DNA from 3 places in the Shinella sp. 838 genome. Region 3 is predicted to be linked to each of the others. Evidence: predicted binding sites of a transcription regulator. Region 3 holds the regulator's gene; each other region holds the start of a gene.
What was found. The regulator PhoB, encoded in region 3, activates phosphate uptake and scavenging genes when phosphate is short. The targets are predictions, from matches to a motif close to TGTCATNNANCTGTCAT.
Positions count from the first base shown of each region.

Region 1 (7,939 bases), on a different contig from region 3:
TGCCGAGGGCACAACCGGCGAGGAGCAGCAGGAACAGTTCCCCCCAGACGATCGCGAAGACCGCTCGTCGTGGCGCGCCGAAGGCCCTCAGCGCGCCGATCTGCCGCCGGCGGGCGCCGACATGCATGATCGTGACGAGCAGGATGGCGGCGACAACGATGGCCTGCGTTCCGATGGCGATCGCAAGCAGCAGGCTGCGCGCATCGCCCAGCGTCGCATAGAGGCGGGTCAATACCTCGGCGGGGAACACGGCGAGCGTCGTCTCGCTGCGATATTCCTGGCGCAGGCGATAGGCATCGCCCATGGTCTTCGGCTTGACGAGGACGGCTGGAATAGCGGGCGTCCCGGCGCCAAACTCCTCGTCAAGCGCCGCGTCGGCCTCGACGTGGATTTCGTGGTCGTGATCCTCTGCAGCAGAACCTTCCGCTTCCTCGCCGGTGTGGCCGTGGTCGTTCTCTCTGCCCATGCCATGCAGCTGCCAGACGGCTTGGATCGGCACGAGGATCGCGCGGTCCCAGGCAGTGCCGGTCGGCGCCATGCGGCCCCGTATCTTGTAGGCGATCTCGACATGGGTATGGCCGCCGGTATCGGCGGCCCCATGCATCGGCTTGATCTCTGCGCCGAGTCGCATCGGTACGTCGGCGCCGACCACCGCCTCGCCAAGGCGGGTGAAGACCGAGCCCTCTGCAAGTGTCGGCGACAGGGCGGCAACCAGCGCCGTCGTCGTACCGACGACCGGCCGGCCATCCGCGGAATCGCCGAAGCCGACGGGGGCGGCAAAGGAGACGCGCGGATCACGCCCGAGTTTCTCCAGCACGGCGCCAGACATCAGCGGCAAGGGGGATGGCTGGAGAAAGACGGCCGACAAGGCGAGCTGCGTCTCGCTGCCGGCGGCGCCGACGACGAGGTCGAACTTTTCCGCCGCCCGCGCGCTGCCCAGCCGCACGGCCCGTTCCTGGAGGGTGACGGCAACGCTGAGGGCGATGGAAAGGGCGACCAGCACGATGACGGCGAACGTGCCGCCCTTGAACCGGCGAAGGTCCGCGAGGATGAAGCCGATCATGCCGCTTCCGCCTTGCCGGCAGCTTCGAGGATGCGGCCACCGTCAAGGACGATGTGCTGGCCGATGCGCTCCACCAGGGCCGGGTCATGGGTCACGACGAGCAGCGTGGCGCCTTCTGAGCGGGCGAGCTGGACGATGAGGTCGGCCACCTCGCCGCCGGTGCGCCGGTCGAGGCTGGCCGTCGGCTCGTCGGCCACGATGACGCCGGGCTTCGACAGCAGTGCTCGTGCCACTGCCACGCGCTGCATCTCGCCGCGCGACAGCGTTTCGATAGGTTGACCCGGGCGGGCGATGCCGGTCATTTCGAGGAGATGAAGGGCCCGCTCGCGATCGGTTGGCTTCAGGCGCCGGGCAAGCCGTATCGGCAGCACGACATTCTCGTAGGCTGAAAGGCCGGGAAAAAGGTGGAAATCCTGCATCACGAGGCCGATATTGGCAGCGCGGAAGGCATCACGCCGACCCGTGGACAGGCGGCTGATCTCCATCTCTCCCCAGCGGACACAGCCCTTCGTCGCGGGCTCCAGCCCGGTGACAACATTGACCAGCGTGCTCTTGCCCGACCCTGAAGCGCCGGTGATCGCGAGCCCGTCGCCGGCGGGAAGGTGCAGCTTTTCGATGGCGAGTACCGGCGTAGCCAGGCCGGGAAAGCGCATCTCCAGGTCGGCAATATCGAGCGCGAGCATCGTCAGACCGTATCGAATGCGGCACCGCGCAGGCGCAGCTGGCTGACGAAGCCGGTTTCGGGATCGACCCACGACCCGTATTCCAGCACACCCTGTGCCTCGATCGGCGCATTGTACTGCACGAAGGTCTGCCGCTCGGCGAGATAGACGACGAGGATATTGTCCGGCCAGTCGGCATCGGAGGAGCAGAAGGGGCAGAGCGACATTGGAATTTCGGTAAGCACGAAGAAGTTCGCCTCGGCCTTCAGCGGCGGCGCCATGAAGCCCTTCACGGCCACCTGCTGCCCGGAGAGCCGTTTGACCTTGTCCGAGAATTCGAGACCGAGGACGCCGAAACGCTTGTAGAGCTCGCCAAAGCCAAGTGTTTCGCTGGCCATGGCGATGCGGGGGAGGGCAAGCATGGGCAAGGCCGCGAGCGTCAAGAGCAGGCCCCGCCTTTCGAACGACACAGGGTCTGTCTTCGTCATGACCAGGCTTCCTTCTTTCATCTGTGAGGTTGTGGACAGGCGGCGCGGGCCGCCTGTCCACAAGACGCCGCTCAATCCTTCGGCACGCCGAGGGCAAAGGCGTCGGCCAGCACGCGATAGACGTCGCTCTGTTCCATGTAGCCGCGGAACCCTTCGGAGCCCGGACCGGCGGCCTGCAGCACGACGTCATCGACCGCATGCACGCCCGTGTCGTCTTCCTTCGGGATGTTGCCCGGGACGAAGACCGCGCCGGGCACGTCCTTGTAGGCTTCGTTGGCGACATATTCTTTCGCCTCGTTCTGCACGGCCGGGACGAAGGGGCCGTCGAGCTTCGGGCGGAAGGTCTCGTAGTGATCCGGCCCGTTGTTGGCGGCCAGGAACAGGCGGCGCGAGACGTCGATGCGATCAGGATAGCCGTCGCCGTCCTTGTCCTCGTAGTTCGGGAAGCCGGCGCTGTCATAGGTGCCGACCTTTTCGCGCATCTCTTCGCCGGGCTTCTCGTCGTCGACCGTGCCGATGATGGCGACGCCATGCGTGTGGTCACCGGTCACGATGATCAGCGTGTCCGGGTTCTTCTCGGCGAACTCGCGGGCGATACCCACGGCCTTGTCGAACTCGATCGTTTCGACGAGAGCGCGATCCCAGTCGAGTGGATGGCTCATCTTGTCGACGGAGGCGGCCTCCACCATCAGGAAGAAGCCCTCCGGGTTCTTCGAGAGCTTGTCGAGTGCGGTCTTGGTCATGTCGACGAGGCCGGGCTGGTTCGGGAACTTGTCGACCGTGCCCTTCTTGAGGAATTCGCGATCGAGCGTCACGTCCAGATTGCCCGTGTGGAACAGGCCAAGCAGGCGCTCCTGGTTCGAACCGGCGGCCGCGTCAAGCTCGGCCTTGTCGGTTGCGATTGCATAATCAGCATTACGGAACTCAGCGATGTAGTCCTTGTCGTCCTTGCGCTTGGAGCCCGGCACGTCCTTCGAGAGGAAATAGGCCGAGCCGCCGCCGAGCAGCACGTCCGGCTTGACGTCGAGCATCATGCCGACGATATCGGCCTTGTCGGCCCGCTTGCGGGTATGCGCGACGAGTGCAGCGGGTGTCGCGTCCTCTACCTCCGAAGTGGTGACGATGCCGATGGATTTCTTGGTGTTCCGACGCAGGGCCTCGGCAATGGTCTCGACCTTCGGATCGTCTAGGCTGGCCGGCGTGCGGTCGGCGTAGACGCCGAGCGCGTTGACGCGCGACTTGTGGCCGGTCATGTAGGCCGACATGGTGTTGGCGCTGTCCGTGGCGATCGAATGGGTGGAAGACGTGCCGATGAAGGCGACGGGCGGGATGTCGTCCATTGCCAGGCGGCCGTTCGCCTTGCCCTCGGTCATGCCCTTGGACATGATGCGTGCACCGGTCCGATGCGCGACGGAGAGGCCGTCGGCGATCAGGAAGATGATGTTCTTCGCCTTCGGCTGGGCGACAGTCTCATAGACATCCCAGTTGACCGACTGCGTTTCGCCGCCGGCGGAAACCTCGACCTTGTACGCGCCGGCCGTGCCGATTGCGAGATCGCGCAGGATGAGCGCCGACCCCAGCACCTTGTCCTCAGCGCCCTTCTCTTCCGCGACGAATTCGGCGGTCTTGCCGAAAATCTCCGCATAATCCTTGCCGTTGACCGTGACCTTGACGTCCTCCGGCTTCACCACGGCATCGAATTCGACCTTGAAATCGAACGGCGAGCCGATGAGGATCGTCGCCCGGTCGATGGGATAGACGGTTGCAGCGTTTGCGGCGCCGGCCAGGAACGTTGCCGATGCCAGGGCGAGGATGAGTTTGCGCATGGGAGAACCTCTCTTGAGCGGTGCGTTGCCTCCCAGCGCATAGAAAGCGAGCATGACAGGCGTATTACACCGCGGTGACCATGCTGTGACCAAAGTGCCTGCATCGGGCTTTCAGCCAATCGACGGATGGAAGACGGGCCGATAGCCGGCACCAAGCGCCAGGACCGTCGATGGCGGGGTCAGCAGGGCGTCCGCCTTGCCGAGGTGTTGCGGCGGCGCGTAGCCTTCGACCGTCCAGCGATGGGCAAGACCGCCACGAAGCGTGTAGGCGTGCCCGGCTGCCGCAAGGACGACCCCATCGGGAAGCTTTGCCAGCGGCCCGGTGATCGGATGCAGGCGCTTGCGCCGGCGGTCCAGGCGCTCACCGTGCAGGACCGCGTCCATCGTGCCCGCGGAGGGCAGCGTCTCGCCTTTCGCGGTTGCCCAGCATGCCTGGAAGTGCAATGCGGATCCCCGCCGGCAGAAAAAGCAGGGCCGATGGCCGGCGGCAAGTGCGACCGCCTCGTCGAGGAAGAACAGTTCGGTCCAGCTCCGTCCCCCCATGACCGGCCGCCGGCGATCCTGAAAATCACAGAGGCAGATGAGCCAGGCCTTCGACGTCCAGCGCTTCGAAAGCAGTGTCTTCGTCGCCGGATCGTGAAGGATGCCCCGATTGCCGGTAAAGAGGCCCCGCTGCGGCAGCGCGACGATTTCGCCAAAGGGCGTGACGCGGTTTTGAAGAGGCATGGCGCTCCATCTCGCTCGAATGACGGTGCCCTACCCTATCCTCAAGCGCAATGCCGCGTCTCCCTTCCTCTCGCCGAGGGCGAATCTGGTGTGGGCGAAGTATCGCCCGGTGAAGTGGCCGTCTTCGAGTGCCCGCATCGGCGGGTTTAGGATGGACCAGGAAGACGGGAGTTCCGCCGGGTTCACAACAGGTCGAGATAAGTCGCAAGCTCCCGGGCCGCCGCCGCGCCTGCGCGGTTGGCGCCGATGGTCGAGGCGGAGGGGCCATAGCCGACGAGATGGATGCGCGGGTCCTTCTCCACCTGCGTGGCGAGGCGCCCGGTCATGACGATCCCGCCGTTCTCCCCGCGCAGCTGCAGGGGCGCGAGATGGTCGAGTGCACTGCGAAAGCCGGTTGCCCAGAGGATGACATCGGCCTTCTGCTCCGTGCCATCCGGCCAGTGCACCCCCTGCGCGGTGATCTCGCTGAACATGGGCAGGCGTTCCAGAGCGCCCCGCGCGGCGGCGGCCCGCAGCGCGGGTGTCCAGGGAATGCCGGTGACGGAGACGACGGAGCCCGGGACCAGGCCGTTGCGCACCTTGTCCTCGACGATGGCGACGGCTGCGCGGCCGTCTTCCGGCGTGAACGGCGTCTCGCGAAACTGCGGTTCACGGCGCGTGACCCAGCTTGTCGTCGTGACCTTGGAGATTTCGTCGAGATGCTGGAGTGCGGAAATGCCGCTGCCGACGATGATGACATGCTGGCCCGCAAATTCCTCGGCTGTGTGGTAGTCACGCGAATGAAGCTGTCTGCCCTGGAACAACGCGGCACCGGGATAGTCGGGGATTTGCGGGTTCTCCCAGGTTCCGGTGGCGTTGATGAGGCCACGCGCGGAGAAGGCCTCGCGATCCGTCTCCACCCGCAGCCTTTCGAAACGGTCGCAGACCACCTTGACCGTGACCGGGCGGTAGATGGGCAACCGGAAGCGTTCTTCGTAGGCGGCGAAATAGTCGGGCACTGCGACGGACGCCTTGGCCTCGGTCTCCCCCGCCGGCACCACTTCGGTAAAGCCCATGCCCGGCAGGTCGTGCACGCGGTTGACGGTGCTCAGCGTCAGCGAGGGCCAGCGGTGTTGCCAGGCGCCGCCCGGCTTCTCGTTCCTGTCGAGCACGATGAAGTTGCGGCCCGGTTTGAGGCCGAGCTGCAGCAAGTGGTAGGCCGAGGACAATCCGGCCTGGCCAGCGCCGATCACAACGATGTCGATCTTGATGGCGGCGCGCAGGCTCGCCTCGTTTGCTGGTGTTGTGGATGGCGATGGCAAATCGATCCCCGTTGCTTCGGCTGCTCGCACCCTTCGGTATCCCATTGCTGCCCTGGAGGAAACCGGGCGCAGCCAGGACAGTCAAGCCGCCCGCGCGTGGTGCTGCCCAGACCTTGCCGCATATTGCGTGCGATGAGCCTGTCGATGCCCTCAGTCGTCGGCCCCGGCGCCCTGCCAGGTCCCGACCAGCATGCGCCGGAAATGCTCGGCGGCGGGCGAGAGTGTGGCGGAGCGGCGGCGCACGATGCCGATGGTTCGGGAAATTCGTGGAGCACCCAGTGGCCGCGTGACGATGATGGGATGGTCGGGGCCCGGGGTTGCCGTGCGCGGCAGGACCGAGATGCCGAGGCCCGCCTCCACCAGGCCGAGGGATGTCGACAGATGCGTCACCTCGTAGGACCAGCGCAGTTCGATATTGGCCCTTGCCAGCGCCGCGTCCAGCATGGTGCGGTTGCCGCTGGAGCGGTGCACGGTGATCAGCCTGTAGGGGGCAAGGTCGGTCCAGGCGACCTCATGCCTTTTCGCCAGCGGATGGTCGCGCCGCGCCGCCAGCACGAACGGGTCCTCTGCAATCCGGTCGAACAGGAGGTCGGGATCCGAGGTTCCCATGAAGTTGATGCCGAATTCCACCTCCCCGCGCGAAACGGCCTGCAGCCCCTCGGTCGCCGTGAGGTCGAGGATGCGGAAGCGGATATCGGGATATTCCTGATTGAACTGCTTGATCACGGTCGGCAGGAAATAGAATGCCGCCGTCGGCAGGCAGGCGATCGTCACCAGTTCGCTGCGCCTTAGCCCCCGGTCGCGGGCGGCGAAGAGTGACCCATCGAACTCCTCCAGCATACGCTGCACAAGCGGCATCAGTTCGAGGCCGAGCGCCGTCGGGGAAACGTGCCGGGTGGTGCGCTCGAGAAGCGGTGCGCCGATGGAGGCTTCCAGCTTCTGGATGCGGCGGCTGAGCGCCGGCTGTGACAGGTTGAGCGCTTCTGCCGCCCGGTGGAAACTCTCCAGCTCCACCACAGCGAGGAAAGCCCGAAGGTCGAGGATTTCGCAATTAATGCGCATTGTGCATCATTGATCCAAAATTTTGCACTTAACTTAATAATCCATGTGGCGCATACCCCTCAAGGGAGAAAGAAGGGATGATGTCTGCCCGGGGCGATCATGGGCTTGGCGTTTCCGACTTTCATGTGTACCTTTGTATACATTTGAACGCATTGCCATTGTGGGAGGAAAAAACATGGCTGATTTTACGCGTCGTCAACTGCTTGCCGCCGGCTCGGCCGCCGCGGCTGTGGGGTTTATGGGAGTGCGCCCCGCCTTTTCGCAGGCATCGGTCGATTTTGCCGGCAAGACGGTTGAATGGTGGATGCCGTTCTCCGAAGGCGGCGGCTCGGATGTGTGGGCCCGCTTCTTCGCACCGTACCTGTCGAAATATCTACCGGGCAACCCCAATGTCGTCGTGCGCAATGTGCCGGGCGGTGGCTCGATCACCGGCTCGAACGAGTTCGTCGCCCGCGCGCGGCCGGACGGGCTTGCCATTCTCGGCACCTCAGGCTCCACGCAGTTCCCTTTCCTGCTCGGCGATCCGCGCGTGCGCTACGATTATGCCAAGCTGATCCCCGTGCTCGTTTCGCCGACCGGCGGCGTCTGTTATCTGCCCGCCAAGTTCGAGGTGAAGTCGCCGGCTGACCTTGGCAAGATCAAGGATCAGGAGCTGGTCTATGGCAGCCAGGGTGCCACCTCTCTCGACCTCGTGCCGATGCTCGCCTACCGTCTGCTCGGCCTCAACGTCCGCCATGTCTTCGGCATGCAGGGGCGCGGCGACGGGCGGCTCGCCTTCGAGCGCGGCGAGGCGACGATCGACTACCAGACC
Region 1 covers NZ_JARSBQ010000005.1:320,517-328,455, forward strand. Annotated here, with positions in the region: gene P9A16_RS18595 (FtsX-like permease family protein) at 1-1,063, opposite strand, end outside; gene P9A16_RS18600 (ABC transporter ATP-binding protein) at 1,060-1,746, opposite strand; gene P9A16_RS18605 (hypothetical protein) at 1,749-2,213, opposite strand; gene P9A16_RS18610 (alkaline phosphatase) at 2,285-4,039, opposite strand; gene P9A16_RS18615 (hypothetical protein) at 4,151-4,765, opposite strand; gene P9A16_RS18620 (FAD-dependent oxidoreductase) at 4,948-6,066, opposite strand; gene P9A16_RS18625 (LysR family transcriptional regulator) at 6,217-7,128, opposite strand; gene P9A16_RS18630 (Bug family tripartite tricarboxylate transporter substrate binding protein) at 7,304-7,939, shown strand, end outside.
Region 1: P9A16_RS18610 (alkaline phosphatase) is a predicted target of PhoB. The motif match lies at 4,092-4,108, and genes of this name have one in related genera.

Region 2 (7,939 bases), on a different contig from region 3:
GTCCTCATAGGTGCCTGCCGTCAGGTTGAGGTGCGTCGCGACGGCCTTCAGGAAAGGGTTGACGGAGATGTCGGTATCGACCAGCGCCCGGTAGTCCATGACATTGAGGGAGAGGTTGGTGCCGAGCAACTGGCCGAGCACCGCGTTCAGGATTCCGTCATTGAGGCTGGCAAGGCGTGTTCCGATGGAAAAGGCCGCCGTCTTGGAGCGGGCGGCCGAGCCGGTTGCCGAGAGCAGCGGGGACTTGGGGGTGAAGAGCGTTGCGACGAAGAGATCCGACGAGCGGGTCATCGTCACCCGTGCGGCGTCCGCATCGGCGCTCGCCGCCTTGAAGCGCTCCGCCGGGGCGATGTCGGGATCGGCCGTGTAGCGACCACGCTCGACGACAGCCGTTGCCGGCGTCGCCTTGGAGTTGAAGGTGGTGACGACGGCCGGGATGGTGGCGCCGTCCTTGCCCGTCACGGCGACAGGGAGGTTGTTGAGCGCAAAGTAGCTGGCGGCGGATTTCTCCGCGTCGTTGACATTGGAGGCGGCGGCAATGGCAGCAAGGTCGGCGGCGGTCTGCAACTCGCGCTGCTGCACGGTGAGGTAGCCGTAGTCGACGCCGAGGGCGAGCGAGAAGATCAGCAGCGGCAGGCTGATGGCGGCAAGCGTGCCAATGTTGCCGTCGCGGTCGGAAAGCAAGGTGCGAGAGCGTTTCATGGTCACATTCCTCCGACACGGACGGTGGAGTAGCGTTTAATCTTCTGGCTGGGCAGGGCGAAGGTGAAGAGGTTCCAGATCGGCAGATCCTCGGAGTTGTAGGTGATCGTGACGGTGAATTGCTCCGGGTTGGCCGGATCGTCGGTAACGACGACCTGCATCTTTGCACGATTGAGGAAGGCGTAGTCGAAGTGGGACGTATCGAGGTAGCGGTTGACGAGCGTGATGCGCTCGGTCTGGTTGAGGCCGGCAACCGCCGTGCGGGCCGCGTCTGCTGCGACCTGCTGTACCGCATGGGTTACGCTGAGATAGACGCCGTAGGCGATGAGCGTAAAGAGCACAAGGAAGAACAGGGGCGCAATGATCGCGAATTCCAGAGCCGAAGTACCGAATCGATCCTTTACCAGGTTAGACAGCGTGTGCATGACATCTCCTCCTTGGGATTGTCCGCTGACAAGGTATTCGCGCATTCTGGTGGAATGCACCTATATCGTGCGCCCTGTGTGTTAATTTTCTCCTATTAATTGAATTAGCTAAAATTGTAACTCAGATAGGTTGTGGACGATTGTCACTCCCTCTGCCGCAGCACCTCGTGCAAGCGCAGAACCTCCAGTTTCAACGCAGCGATCTCGCTGATGAAGTGGGTGTCGATCTTGTGGTGCAGTGCCATCAGTTCGATCTCGGCCTTCAGGTTGACCTCGTAATCCTTCGAGGCCTCGAAGCGGTCGCGGGCGGCCTGCCGGTTCTGCGACATCATGATGATCGGCGCCTGAAGGGCGGCGAGCATGGAGAGCACGAGGTTGAGGAAGATGAAGGGGTAGGGATCGAAGGCTTCACGCGTCAGCACGATCGTGTTGACGATCGTCCAGACAACGAGGAAGCCGAGGAAGGTGATGATGAAGGCCCACGAGCCGCCGACGCGGGCGATGGCGTCTGCGACCCGCTCGCCGACAGACTGTTTTGCGTCATAGGCGTCGTTGCGATCCTCTGAAAGGATGCGACCCTCGCGGGAATGGAGAAGGACCTCGCGCTCGGTATCGTCGAGTTCGCTGGAGGCTTTGCCGAAGAGGATCTGGGCGGCGTCGTCGAAGGGTCTCATGGCCGGGCTCCGTTGTGGGAATCGGAGCCCTAACCTAACGTTCTTTTCTGGGAAATCAGTAGCCTGCGGCCATCAGTTCCGCATGGGAGTTGAAGAAGCGCTCGAGGCCGTACTGCTTGCCGAACATGATGTCGTGCTGCAGGAAGCGGAAGTCACGCACCAGCGGGTCGATCGTCTTCTTGCGCGCCCAGCCGCCCGTACCGTTGCCCTTGGCGTCGATCAGCATGTAGCGGTCGATGACGCGCAGCTTCTCGTGCACCGCGCCGAGGAACCCGGTGTAGTAGGGATGCTCGAAGCCGGCTTCCTTGAGGATGTAGTAGGACAGGAACGCCGGGCTGATCGTGCCGATTTCCTTTTCCGCACCCGTCTTGTTCGACCAGATGACGAGCGGGGTCTCGTGTTCCTTCTTCATCACCTCGGGCGAACCCTTGCGTGAAGCGGTGATGCCCTTCATGTAGCCGGAGTTCTGGTAGACGGTGTTGAGCGGCGGCAGGTGGTCGCCGAAGACGACGATGATCGTCTCGCGGTCGCGGTCCTTGGCCCAGTCCATCAGCATCTTCAGGCTGTTGTCGGCTTCCTTCACGCCCTGCGCGTAGCTTGCGAGCATGCGGTTGTCGCGGGCATCGAGCTTGCCGTCGACCTTGATGTCGGTCTTGGCGTAGCGGCCGTCGTCATAGGGGCCGTGGCCCTGCAGCGTGACGGTGAAGAAGAAGAAGGGATCTTCCTGCAGGTCCGCCTGACGGATGATCTCCTTGGTCAGCGCCTCGTCCGAGGTGAAGTTGCCACGCTTGGCGAGCGGCGGCATCTTGTCGACGTCCTTGAAGGTCTCGAAGCCGAACGCCTTGTAGACGCTGTTGCGGTTCCAGAACCAGCCGGAGAACGGATGGATGGCGCGCGCCGTGTAGCCTTCCGCCCGGAAGAAGGTGGCAAGCGAGGGGATCGGCTTGCGCACATATTGCTGGTAGGGGATCGAGCCCGTCGGCAGGAAGGCGTTGGAGAAGCCGGTCAGTGCCTCGAACTCGACATTGGCGGTGAGGCCGCCGAATTCCGGCGAGAAGACGTTGCCGCCCTGGCTTTCGCGGATGACGGGCATCGGGTCGGCCGAAAGCTTCACGCTCTCGATGCGTGCCGGATCCCACAGCGATTCACTCATGACGACGATCACGTCGGGCTTCGAACGGTGCGTGGTACCGGCCGGCAGCGGCTTGGAGGGGATCTTGTCGATCGCCTCGGTCATGTAGCCGGCGGGCGCCTGGACGTTTGCCATCGGCAGGTTGATGGCAAAGGCCATGACGAAACCGTTGTGGCGATAGTTCTCCGCCTGGTCCCACATGATCGGGAAGACTTTCAACCGGTCGCGGACCCAGGAGAACTCGTTATAGTCCATGATGGAGACGAAGCCGGCGAGAAGCGGTAGCGCGACGGCAAGCCGCGTCAGGCGTTCCCTCTTCGTCAGCGGCCGGAAACGGCGCCAGGCGAAGACCCACAGGCTGATGAGGCCGGCGACGGAGGCGAGAACGGCGACGGCGAGGAGAGCGGCCGTCCACGGCCGGTCCTGCACGAGCACGGGCATGAGTTCCAGGATCTGCCGGCCGAACAGCAGGTCCGTCGGGTAGAGCGGATCGGTGAGGAAGACCTGCTTCTGCTGGGAAATGACGCCCATCAGCACGACGAGCGGCGAGACGAGCAGGACAGCCTTGTGCTGGCGGCCGATCAGCGCGTCGACGGCGAGGTAGAGCAGGAAGAAGACGCCCGTCGTCGTCCAGGCAGGCTGTTCGAGATTGGTTAAATAGAGGCGCACCTGATCGAGCGCGCCGCGCGTGATCCATTCGACGACGACGACGGTGAGGAGCGCAAGAAGGGCGGAAACGGCAAGGGAACGCAGGACGGCAAGCGTCTTGGCATGGCGCGCGAAGAAGCCGGCCTCGACGGCGCGTTCTTCGGTTGCATTGATTGCCACGGCTGCGGAGGTGAACAGGGCCAAGGCCGTCTCCAGATTTCATGAAAGTTTCGTGTATCTGTCATACGGACGTCATCTTGAACAGGAGATGAACGGTTTCTGCAACGTTCGTCCCCCGCTTTGGTTCCGTCTGTTGCAGGCCCGCCATGGCGCTGCGGACCCGTTGAAAACCGGGCTCTTGCGCCGAAAGGTCCGGCAAACGCTCCGCGCTTCATTCCCAAAACGTCCGCCATGCTCTAAAGAGCTTGTCGACCGTTCGAGAGGGCGACAGCGACGCGCGGCCGCAGGCTCGGACACCAGCAAGAGATGGGTCCGCAGACATGACTTCCGATCAAGACATGACCTCCGATCAAGGCAGGGCGACGCTGCGCATCGCGGTTGCGCAATTGAACCCTGTAGTCGGCGACGTCGCCGGCAACCTTGCCAAGGCGCGCGCCGCCCGTGAGGACGCCGCCCGGCAGGGCGCCGATCTGCTGCTGCTGACCGAACTCTTCATCTCCGGCTATCCGCCGGAAGACCTCGTGCTGAAGCCGGCCTTCCTGAAAGCCTGCCGGCGCGCGGTCGACGATCTGGCGGCCGATACCGCCAAGGGCGGCCCCGGCGTCATCATCGGCTTTCCGAGGCAGGACGAAACCGGGCGCTACAATGCGGTCGCCGTCATCGACGACGGCAAGGTGATCGCGGTGCGCGACAAGGTGGACCTGCCGAACTACGGCGAGTTCGACGAGAAGCGCGTCTTCGACCAGGGCGCGATGCCCGGTCCCGTCAATTTCCGCGGCGTGCGTCTCGGCATCCCGATCTGCGAGGACATCTGGGGCGATCTCGGCGTCTGCGAGACGCTGGCCGAGAGCGGCGCGGAAATCCTGCTGTCGCCGAACGGCTCCCCCTATTATCGCGGCAAGGTCGACATCCGCCACCAGGTCGTCCTGAAGCAGGTCATCGAGACCGGCCTGCCGCTGCTCTATGCCAACCAGCTCGGCGGACAGGACGAACTGGTCTTCGACGGCGCCAGCTTCGCCTTCAATGCGGACAAATCGCTCGCCTTCCAGATGAGCCAGTTCGAGGAGACGATCGCGCTCACCACCTGGAAGAAGCGGGCGGACGGCTGGGTTTGCGACGGTGGGCCGGCGTCGCGCATTCCCGAGAAGGAGGAGGCCGACTACCGGGCCTGCCTGCTCGGCTTCCGCGATTACGTCAACAAGAACGGCTTCAAGAACGTCGTGCTCGGCCTGTCCGGCGGCATCGATTCGGCAATCTGCGCGGCGATTGCCGTCGATGCGCTCGGCGAGGAGCGGGTGCGCTGCATCATGATGCCCTACCGCTACACGTCGAAGGATTCGCTGAAGGATGCGGCCGATTGCGCCCGGCTGCTCGGCTGCCGCTATGACATCGTGCCGATCGAGGCCCCGGTCACCGGCTTCCTCTCCTCGCTTTCGGAGCTTTTCGAAGGCACGGAGGAAGGCATTACGGAGGAAAACCTCCAGAGCCGCGCACGCGGCACCATTCTCATGGCGGTGTCCAACAAGTTCGGCTCGATGGTCGTGACGACCGGCAACAAGTCGGAAATGTCGGTCGGCTATGCGACGCTCTACGGCGACATGAACGGCGGCTTCAATCCGATCAAGGACCTCTACAAGATGCAGGTCTATGCGATCTCGCGCTGGCGCAACGCGCATGTGCCGCCAGGCGCGCTTGGGCCGACGGGCGAGGTGATCCCGCAGAACATCATCGACAAGGCGCCGTCGGCGGAGCTGCGTCCCAACCAGACCGACCAGGATTCGCTGCCGCCCTATCCGGTGCTCGACGACATCCTCGAATGCCTGGTGGAGCGCGAGATGAGCACCGAGGAGATCGTCGCCCGCGGGCATGACGCGGCGACCGTGCACCGCGTCGAGCACCTGCTCTACATCGCCGAGTACAAGCGCCGCCAGTCCGCGCCGGGCGTGAAGATCACCAAGAAGAATTTCGGCCGAGACCGGCGCTATCCGATCACCAATCGCTATCGCGACCGGGGGTAGGGCGTGGGCGATCCCGCCGACAAGCCGGGCATGCGCCCGGCCTTCACCGAGGAGGAAGTCCGGCTGATCCGTCTGTGGTCACTCAGTGATCTTTCGGCCGGGCGGCAGCTTTCGGCGCAGATTGCTTATTTCGCTACGCCGGCGGTTTTCGGCTTCTACGGCCTTGCAACCGGCAGCCTCGTCATTCTCGGCGTTGCCTTCCTTGCCATCCTGCTGCTCCTCGTCTGGGGTGTCGTCACCACCTGGCGCGACCAGCGCAATCTTGTGCTGATGCAGTCTATCTGCCGGAAGCTCTCGGCGGAGGAGGAGACGCGGCAGGATGGAGCGTCAGGTTTTCCGGGTCCGGCTGGCGGAAGTTAAGCTTTCGCTCACCAGCTCATTTAAGCGAATTTTGCCGTCTGTCATTTAGCCTTCGTCCCATAAGCCGGAAAAACCGGCAGGGGACAGGCAGGGAAACGATGACAGGCAAGGCGCAGGTGGGCCGCGCAAAGCGGCGACGCGGGGTTGGTCTGGCGATCCGGATGGCGGCGGTGATGATCGTCGTCCTGTTCGGCGCCGCGAACTATCTCGTGCTGGACTATGCCATCGAGCGGGCCGACAGTTTTGCCGCCGAGACCGAGCGCACGCTGGTGCGCAACGAATTCGGCCATCAGATCGACCAGGTGGTGCAGTACCAGAGCCAGTTGTCCTTCTGGGACAAGACCTTCAACGAACTGAAGGACGGCATGCCGGGTGATGCCTTCGTCAAGGATCAGCTGCGCGACTGGATGTGGGCCGACTTCGGCTTTTCCTGGATGATCTTCACCACGCCGGACGGGGAAAAGGTGCTCGGCGTGCATCGCGGCGAGACGGTTTCCGAAAGCAAGGCGCGCGAGAAGCTGCATTGGGTGAGCGACCTGACGCTCAAGGCCGAGCGCGCCTACCGCGAGGCGCTGTCGCCCGACCGTGGCGGATGGCAGGTCCAGGGCGCCAAGGAGGACCCCGACCTGCTGACGCCGGCGCTGCCGGAAATCCACGTCTCCGGCATGCGCCTCATCGACCGTGTCATGAGCATCGTCGTCGTGCAGGCAGTTATCCCGAAGTCGCTCTACATTCCCGCAAGCCGGATGCAGCCGACGCTGCTGATCACCGTCAAGCCGGTTTCGCAGAAGATGCTGGCCAATACCGAGCGGCGGCTCGGTTTGCGCGACCTCGGCTTCACGCCCATCGTGACGCAGGAGCCGGGGCTGGTGATGACGCCGGTCGGTGCCGATACCTACAATCCGATGGTCGCCTCCTGGCGGCCGAACATGCCCGGCCTGTTCGTCTGGAAATCGGCACTGCCGCAGATCGCGATGTTCGTGCTGGTCTTTGCCGGCGTCATGCTGTTTGTCACGCTGCGCTTCTCTGCACTGGTCAAGGCACTGCAGCGCAGCGAGGCGCAGAACGCTTTCCTTGCCCAGCACGATCCGCTGACGGGGCTGAAGAACCGCAGCGGTTTCGACGAAGAGGTGCGCCATGCCATCCGCAAGGGCGAGAGCCAGCCCTTCTCGATCGTCGCTCTCGACCTCGACCGGTTCAAGGCCGTCAACGACCGGTACGGCCATGCAGCTGGCGATGCGGTGCTGCAGGCTGTCGCACGCCGCTTTTCCGAGCGTATCGGCCCGCTCGGCACGGTCGCCCGCCTCGGCGGCGATGAGTTTTCCGTGCTCCTTGGCGGTGTCTCCAGCCGCGAGATGCTCCTCGAGCTTGCTGAGGGCCTTGTCCGGGATGCGCAAATACCGATCGCCCATGACGGGCAGCTTCTGGTCATCGGCGGCAGCGCGGGCATTGCCCAGTTCCCGGACCATGGCGGTAGCCTGCACGACGTGATGGTGATGGCGGATGCGGCGCTCTATGCGGCCAAGAATGCCGGTCGCAACCGAGCCGTTCATGTCGGCGACATGGCTGGCGACGCGATTGCCGAAGCCGGTGCGGTACGCGCGGCCTGACCAGTCGCCCTGCGCACTGAAGCGCCTACCGCCTTGTTTCCATGGGGTTTCCGCCAGGATGCACCGCAGCAGGCGCCGGCCCTGTCTGAAGATAGTCGTGTCCGGTCGGTCTCTGTCTCCGGAAATGGCTTGAGAAACAGCCCGATAGGGGATTTGCTTGCGGAAATGAATCATGTGTCGATCGGCTTCT
Region 2 covers NZ_JARSBQ010000001.1:1,387,038-1,394,976, forward strand. Annotated here, with positions in the region: gene P9A16_RS06565 (pilus assembly protein TadG-related protein) at 1-702, opposite strand, end outside; gene P9A16_RS06570 (TadE family protein) at 705-1,127, opposite strand; gene P9A16_RS06575 (DUF1003 domain-containing protein) at 1,271-1,801, opposite strand; gene P9A16_RS06580 (LTA synthase family protein) at 1,857-3,785, opposite strand; gene P9A16_RS06585 (NAD+ synthase) at 4,100-5,779, shown strand; gene P9A16_RS06590 (ammonium transporter) at 5,783-6,139, shown strand; gene P9A16_RS06595 (sensor domain-containing diguanylate cyclase) at 6,238-7,749, shown strand.
Region 2: P9A16_RS06580 (LTA synthase family protein) is a predicted target of PhoB. The motif match lies at 3,821-3,837, and genes of this name have one in related genera.

Region 3 (7,939 bases):
GTCGGGCTGCGGCAAGTCGACCTTCCTGCGCACGCTGAACCGCATGAACGACACGATCGACGGTTGCCGCGTCACCGGCCGCATCACGCTCGATACGGACGATATCTACGATCCGAACATCGACGTCGTGGAGCTGCGTGCCCGCGTCGGCATGGTCTTCCAGAAGCCGAACCCGTTCCCGAAGTCGATCTACGAGAATGTCGCTTATGGCCCGCGTATCCACGGTCTCGCCAAGGGGAAGGCCGATATGGACGCCATCGTCGAGCAGAGCCTTCAGAAGGCCGGCCTGTGGAACGAGGTGAAGGATCGCCTGCATGAAGGCGGCACGGGCCTTTCCGGCGGCCAGCAGCAGCGCCTGTGCATCGCCCGCGCCGTCGCCGTCAGCCCGGAAGTCATCCTCATGGACGAGCCCTGCTCGGCGCTCGACCCGATCGCGACCGCCAAGGTCGAGGAACTGATCCATGAACTGCGCGCGAACTTCACCATCGTCATCGTGACGCACTCGATGCAGCAGGCGGCCCGCGTCTCGCAGCGCACCGCCATGTTCCACCTCGGCAACCTCGTCGAGGAGAACGACACCGACAAGATGTTCACCAACCCGGATGACCAGCGCACGCAGGACTACATCATGGGCCGCTTCGGCTGACGCCTTCGTCGCCGAGCATCCCTGGAACCCGAGCGCATTAAGGACTGAGCCATGTCATCGAGCCACATCGTCTCCATCTACGACGAAGAACTGAAATACCTGTCCCGCCGCATCTCCGAAATGGGCGGCACCGCCGAGCAGATGGTCGCCGATTCCGTCCGCGCCCTCGTCACGACCGACGCGGCGCTGGCCCAGAAGGTGATCTCCGAGGACGTCATCCTCGATACGGCAGAGCGCCAGATCAACGACAAGGCGATCGTCACCATCGCCAAGCGCCAGCCGATGGCGGCGGACCTGCGCGAAATCATGGGCGCGATCCGTATCGCGGCCGAACTGGAGCGCGTCGGCGATCTCGGAAAGAACACCGCCAAGCGCGTCATCGCCGTCCAGAGCTCGGGCATGCCCCGCAAGCTCGCCCGCGGCCTGGAGCATCTTGCCGAGCTCGCGCTGATGCAGCTCAAGGAAGTGCTCGACGTCTATGCCACCCGCTCAATCGAGAAGGCCAAGGCGATCCGCGAGCGCGACGACGAGATCGACGCGATCTATACCTCGCTGTTCCGCGAACTCCTGACCTACATGATGGAAGACCCGCGCAACATCACGCCCTGCACGCATCTCCTGTTCTGCGCCAAGAACATCGAGCGCATCGGCGACCACGCGACCAACATCGCCGAAACCATCTACTACATGGCAACAGGCTCGCAGCCGGAAGGTGAGCGTCCGAAGGACGATACCTCGACCTCCGTCGTCGCGGCCGATGTCGCCGACGCGTCCGAGTAAAGAGCAAGGTTCAACTCCATGGTGCCCAGAATTGCCGTCGTGGAAGACGAGGAGGCCCTGAGCGTTCTCCTCCGTTACAATCTGGAAGCGGAAGGTTTCGAGGTCGATACGATCCTGAACGGTGACGAGGCCGAGATGCGCTTGCAGGAGCGCATGCCGGATCTCCTCATCCTCGACTGGATGCTTCCGGGCGTTTCCGGCATCGAGCTGTGCCGACGCCTGCGCCAGCGCCCGGAAACCGAACGCCTGCCGATCATCATGCTGACGGCGCGCGGCGAGGAGAGCGAGCGCGTGCGCGGGCTTGCCACCGGTGCGGACGACTATGTCGTCAAGCCCTTCTCGACGCCGGAACTGGTTGCCCGCGTGCGGGCGATGCTGCGCCGTGCCAAGCCCGAGGTTGTCTCGACGGTGCTGCGCTGCGGCGACATCGAGCTCGACCGCGAGACGCACCGCGTCCATCGTCGCACCCGCGAGGTCCGCCTTGGCCCGACGGAGTTCCGCCTTCTGGAGTTCCTGATGACCTCGCCCGGCCGCGTCTTCTCACGCTCGCAGCTTCTCGACGGGGTCTGGGGCCATGACATTTATGTCGACGAGCGCACCGTCGACGTGCATGTCGGGCGCCTACGGAAGGCGCTCAACTTCGCCAACATGCAGGACGTCATCCGCACGGTCCGCGGCGCCGGCTATTCGCTGGAAACCTGAGCGAACGGAATTCCTCCCAAGGACGGAAATGGGCCCTCAAGGGCCTGTTTGCGTTTTGGGGGAATAGCAGAGGCACCACCATCTCAAACGAAAACGGACCCTCTCGGGTCCGCATCGCATTTTCTGCCGTGGTAGATGTTATCGCATCCGGCGGCGCTCGGCCGAGGGCTGGTAGGCGAGGCGCTGGTGGTAGGTGCAGTAGGGCGAATTGTCGGGGGACTCGTTGCCGCAGAAGTGGAAGTCGTCGTTGAGCGGGTCTCCGATCGGCCACTTGCAGGTGCGCTCGGTGAGCTGGGTCAGCTCGAGACGACGCGACATCGGTACGACCACGTTGTTGCGGTTGGCCGGAACCGGAAGGGTCTCTGCCTGCATTTCGAAATCGGCGTCGATCTCTTCCTTGACAATGGCGTTGCCGGCCGGACGGGCGACCGGGCGGGCGGCGACGGGACGGGCAGCGAAGTTCGACGGACGCGGCGTCGCCGGAGCCGGACGCTTGGCGCGTGTCGCGGTCTGGGTGCCGCCGGCCTTGGCGCGACCGGGCAGATTCAGCCGGTGCACCTTGCCGATGACGGCATTGCGGCTGACGCCGCCGAGCTGCGCCGCGATCTGGCTCGCGCTCAGGCCCTCGCTCCAGAGCTTCTTGAGTTTCTCGACGCGCTCGTCTGTCCAGTTCATGTTTTTGTCTCCGCTCGGCGTTCAGGATGCGGGAATCCCTCGTCGTGCTCCGGACGGGTCCGGAACCTGAACGCCCTAACTCTCTTGCTGACTAGTTCCGCCGCATGCAGTCTAGTAATTGGTCTTTAACCTAGAGACCGGTGGACTCTGTGACAAGAGTCGCCGGAATCCGGGCGAATCGATTTCGGAGTTTTCCCCAACTTGCTGGTCGGGTGTGACTCGATAGAGACACCTTCCATGCGCGTCGCGAATCCTCACCTTGCGGGATGTTCAGCGCCATTTCGGGTGCGATTTTGTTGACATCCCAATATGAAATGCTGATAGTGCGGCATGCCGCCGAAAGGCGGCTTTTGGTTTTTCTGAGGCTTGGAAAAGTCAAGCTGCATTTCTGTTTTTCCGCATCTCTTTTCGGAGGGTCCACGCATGGCCGATGTCGCGCCGCTCTATGAAACCTACATGCGTGCGCCGCTCCGGTTCACGCGCGGGGAGGGCGTGTGGCTGACCACCGAAGATGGCGAGCGATATCTCGATTTTGCCGCCGGTGTTGCCGTCAACTCGCTCGGCCATGCGCATCCTCATCTCGTCGCCGCGCTGAAGGAGCAGGCCGACAAGGTCTGGCACCTGTCGAACCTCTATGAGGTTCCGGGCCAGGAAAGCCTTGGCAGCCGGCTGACGCAGGCCACGTTCGCCGACAAGGTGTTCTTCACCAATTCAGGTGCAGAGGCGCTGGAATGTGCGATCAAGACCGCCCGGCGCTACCATTTTGCCAAGGGCCATCCCGGCAAGTACCACATCATCACCTTCGAGGGTGCCTTCCACGGGCGCACGATCGCGACGATCGCCGCCGGCGGTCAGGAAAAATACATCGAGGGCTTCGGCCCCAAGGCGCCGGGCTTTCTCAAGGTCCCCTTCGGCGACATCACGGCCGTCAAGGACGCGATCACCGAGGAAACGGCCGGTATCCTGATCGAGCCGGTGCAGGGCGAGGGCGGGCTGCGCCCGGTGTCGAAGGAGTTCATGCAGGAACTGCGCCAGCTCTGTGACGAATACGGCCTGCTGCTCATCCTCGATGAGGTGCAGACCGGCGTCGGTCGCACGGGGCGGCTCTTCGCTCACGAATGGGCAGGGGTCGCGCCTGACATCATGGCGATTGCCAAGGGTATCGGCGGCGGTTTCCCGCTCGGTGCCTGCCTTGCCACGAACGAGGCGGCGGCCGGCATGGTTGCCGGTACGCACGGCTCTACCTATGGCGGCAACCCGCTTGCCATGGCCGTCGGCAACGCCGTGTTGGACGTGGTGCTGGAAGACGGCTTCCTCGAGCATGTGCGTGATGTCGCGCTCGTCTTCCGCCAGGGGCTGGCCGCGCTGAAGGATCGCTTCCCCGATGTCATCGAGGATGTCCGCGGCGAGGGACTGATGCTCGGCATCAAGGCAAAAATCCCGGTCGCCGATCTCCTGAAGGGCGTGCGGGCGGAAAACCTGCTTGCCGTGCCGGCCGGCGACAATGTGCTGCGACTGCTGCCGCCGTTGACCGTGACCGCGGAGGAAGCGCGCGAGGGGCTTGCCCGCATCGAGCGCGCTGCGGAAAAACTCACGGCTGCCAAGGCCGCATAGGCCTGCAGCGCCGTGCGTCGTGATGGCGCGCCAGGGGCGCTGCAGCCACAAAAGGATCCCGGGACAGACAGGACATATCATGGCCAAGCATTTTCTCGATCTTTCCGCCGTTTCGGAAAGCGATCTTCGCGTCATCATGGACGATGCGCACACGCGCAAGGCTGCCAGCAAGGCTGGCACGGAAGCCAAGCCGCTTGCCGGCAAGATGCTTGCGATGATCTTCGAGAAGCCCTCCACGCGAACCCGCGTCTCCTTCGACGTCGGCATGCGTCAGCTCGGCGGCGAGACGCTGTTCCTGTCTGGTACGGAAATGCAGCTTGGCCGCGCCGAGACGATCGGCGACACGGCGAAGGTCCTGTCGCGCTATGTCGATGCCATCATGATCCGCACGACGGACCATGCACGCATGCTGGAGCTTGCAGAACACGCCACCGTGCCCGTCATCAACGCGCTGACGGACATGACGCATCCCTGCCAGATCATGGCCGACATCATGACCTTCGAGGAGCATCGCGGCTCCACCAAGGGCAAGACCTTCGCCTGGACGGGCGACGGCAACAATGTGCTGCATTCCTTTGTCGAGGGTTCTGCCCGCTTCGGCTACAAGATGAAGATGGCCGTGCCGATGGGCTCCGAGCCGGACGACAAGATCCTGAACTGGGCGCGCGACAATGGCGGCGACATCCTGCTCGGCCATGATCCCGAGGCGATCGTCGACGGCGTCGACCTCGTCGTCACCGACTGCTGGGTGTCGATGAACCAGGAGCATCGCGCCCGTGGCCACAACATCTTCCAGCCCTACCAGGTCAACAAGCAGCTGATGGAGCGCGCCGGCAAGGATGCGCTCTTCATGCACTGCCTGCCCGCCCATCGCGGCGAAGAGGTGACCGACGAGGTGATCGACGGCCCGCAGTCCGTGGTCTTCGACGAGGCGGAAAACCGCCTCCATGCGCAGAAGTCGATCCTCGCCTGGTGCTTCGGCGTCGTCTGACGCTCATCTTGAAAAATGCCGCCAGCGGCACGATCTAGGGGCCATCACGGAGCGTCGCGAGGCGCTTTCTCTGGCGCATGCCTGCCCGGTGTGGAATGATCGGGCAAGAGCGAGCGCGATATCACGGTAGAACGCCTGTCGGCAGCAGGCCGGGCCCATGGCCTCGGCGGGGCCGAAGCGTGCAAGGAGCAGAATGATGATGATGGCTGAAAATGCCCTGAAACTCGGTGAGCCCGGTTTTACCGGCGATGACCATGTCCTGCCGTTCCAGGTGGATGGCCTTGATGTGCGCGGCCGCGCCGTGCAGCTTGGCCCGATGCTCGACGGCATTCTCGGTCGGCACGACTATCCCGCGCCCGTCGCCCGGCTGCTTGCCGAGGCGATCACGCTCACCGTGCTGCTCGGCACCTCGCTGAAATTCGAGGGCAAGCTGATCGTCCAGACGAAGGGCGACGGCCCTGTCGATCTGCTGGTGGCCGATTTCTCTGCTCCGGAAAATGTCCGCGCCTACGCCCGCTTCGACCAGGCGGCGCTTGATGCTGCGATTGCCGCCGGTGCAACGGAGCCGCACGAGCTTCTCGGCAAGGGTATTCTCGCCTTCACCATCGACCAGGGCGCGCATACCCAGCGCTACCAGGGCATCGTGCCGCTCGACGGACATACGCTGGAGGAGATCGCCGGCGTCTATTTCCGCCAGTCGGAGCAGATTCCGACCAAGGTGCGCCTCGGCGTTGCCGAACTCTACGACCGCGATGCCGCTGGCAAGGCGCGCCATCGCTGGCGAGCGGGCGGCATGGTCGCGCAGTTCCTGCCTCAGGCGCCGGAGCGCATGCGCCAGGCCGATCTTCCGGGCGGCGACGGCGAGGAGGCCGGGCACAAGATCGCCGATGACGACAACTGGGCCGAAGCCAAGGCCATGGTCGAAACGATCGACGCAGACGAGCTGACAGATCCCAATGTCGGCACCGAACGGCTGCTGTTCCGCCTTTTCCACGAGCGGGGCGTGCGCGTCTACCAGCCGCAGCAGGTCTTCGACCGCTGCTCCTGTTCGCGCGAGAAGCTGAAGGGTGTTCTGGCCGGTCTCAGTGCCGAGGAAATCGCGCATACCGCCGACGACAAGGGCGAGATCGCGGTCACCTGTGAGTTCTGCTCGACGACCTACCGCTTCGAGGCGGCGGAAGTCCTGCCGCAGTAGGGGGATTTTCTCCGCCCTCAGTTGAGGGTACGCGCCTGCCCGGGCGTATCCAGTGAAAAGGCGGGAATGGCGACGTCGAAGGCTTCGCCGTTCTCCGCTTCCATGCGGTAGCGGCCGAACATGATGCCCGAGGGTGTTTCGAGCGGGCAGCCGGAAGAGTACTCGTAAGTGTCGCCGGGGCGCAGCACCGGCTGCTCGCCGATGACGCCGGGGCCGTTCACTTCATCGACCTGGCCGTTCTGGTCGGTAATGTGCCAGTAGCGTGTCATCAGCCTGACGGCGACGTCGGAATGGTTTGCGATGACCACCCGGTATCCCCACACATAGCGGCTGTCGTCGGGGTCGGACTGGTCGGCCAGGTAATACGGCTCTACGGTCACTTCGATGTCGCGGGTCAGCGCACGATACATAGGCAAGCCTTGAACTGATTAGCTTCTGCTATTCTACACGAATGTGGTTTCGTCAAGGATAAGCAGAGAAAGCACCGGCCTCCTCGGCCGGTGCTTCCGTATTTGTCCATCGCTCTGGCGAAGGGCTCAGGCCTTGACCCTGGAAAGTGCCCGCGTGAAATCCTCGAGCAGGTCTTCGCTGTCCTCGATACCCGCCGAAAGGCGCACCGTGCCGGCCGAAATGCCGAGCTCGGCGCGCGCCTCGTCGGTGAGGTTCTTGTGCGTCGTCGTCGCCGGATGGGTGATGAGGCTCTTGGCGTCGCCAAGATTGTTGGAGATCTTTACGACCTCCAGCGCGTCCTGCAGTGCGAAGGCCGCGTCCTTGCCGCCCTTCAACTCGAAGCAGACGAGCGTCGAGCCGCCCGTCATCTGCTTGGCGATGATGTCGGCCTGCGGATGGTCCTTGCGGCCCGGATAGATCACGCGGGCGACCTGGCTCTGGTCGGCGAGGAAGTCCGCGATGCGGCTCGCATTCTCGGTTTGCTGCTTGACGCGAAGCGGCAGCGTTTCGATGCCCTTCAGAAGCGTCCAGGCATTGAACGGCGACATGGCCGGGCCCGTGTGGCGGAAGTAGTCGTGCAGGTTCTCGTCGATCCACTGCTTGTCCGAAAGCACCACGCCGCCAAGGCAGCGGCCCTGGCCGTCGATATGCTTGGTGGCCGAATAGACGACGACATGCGCGCCGAGCTCCAGCGGCTTCTGGAAGAGCGGTGTCGCAAAGACGTTGTCGACCACGACCTTGGCGCCGATCTGGTTGGCGAGTTTGGCGACGCCCGCAATGTCGATCACTTCGAGCGTCGGGTTGGTCGGGCTTTCGAGGAAGAACACCTTGGTGTTCTTCTGGATGGCCTTTTCCCAGTTGGAAAGGTCGCGGCCGTCGACCAGCG
Region 3 covers NZ_JARSBQ010000003.1:315,985-323,923, forward strand. Annotated here, with positions in the region: gene pstB (phosphate ABC transporter ATP-binding protein PstB) at 1-646, shown strand, start outside; gene phoU (phosphate signaling complex protein PhoU) at 698-1,426, shown strand; gene phoB (phosphate regulon transcriptional regulator PhoB) at 1,445-2,128, shown strand; gene P9A16_RS13085 (GcrA family cell cycle regulator) at 2,267-2,803, opposite strand; gene P9A16_RS13090 (aspartate aminotransferase family protein) at 3,227-4,417, shown strand; gene argF (ornithine carbamoyltransferase) at 4,497-5,408, shown strand; gene P9A16_RS13100 (Hsp33 family molecular chaperone) at 5,611-6,603, shown strand; gene apaG (Co2+/Mg2+ efflux protein ApaG) at 6,621-7,013, opposite strand; gene P9A16_RS13110 (O-succinylhomoserine sulfhydrylase) at 7,140-7,939, opposite strand, start outside.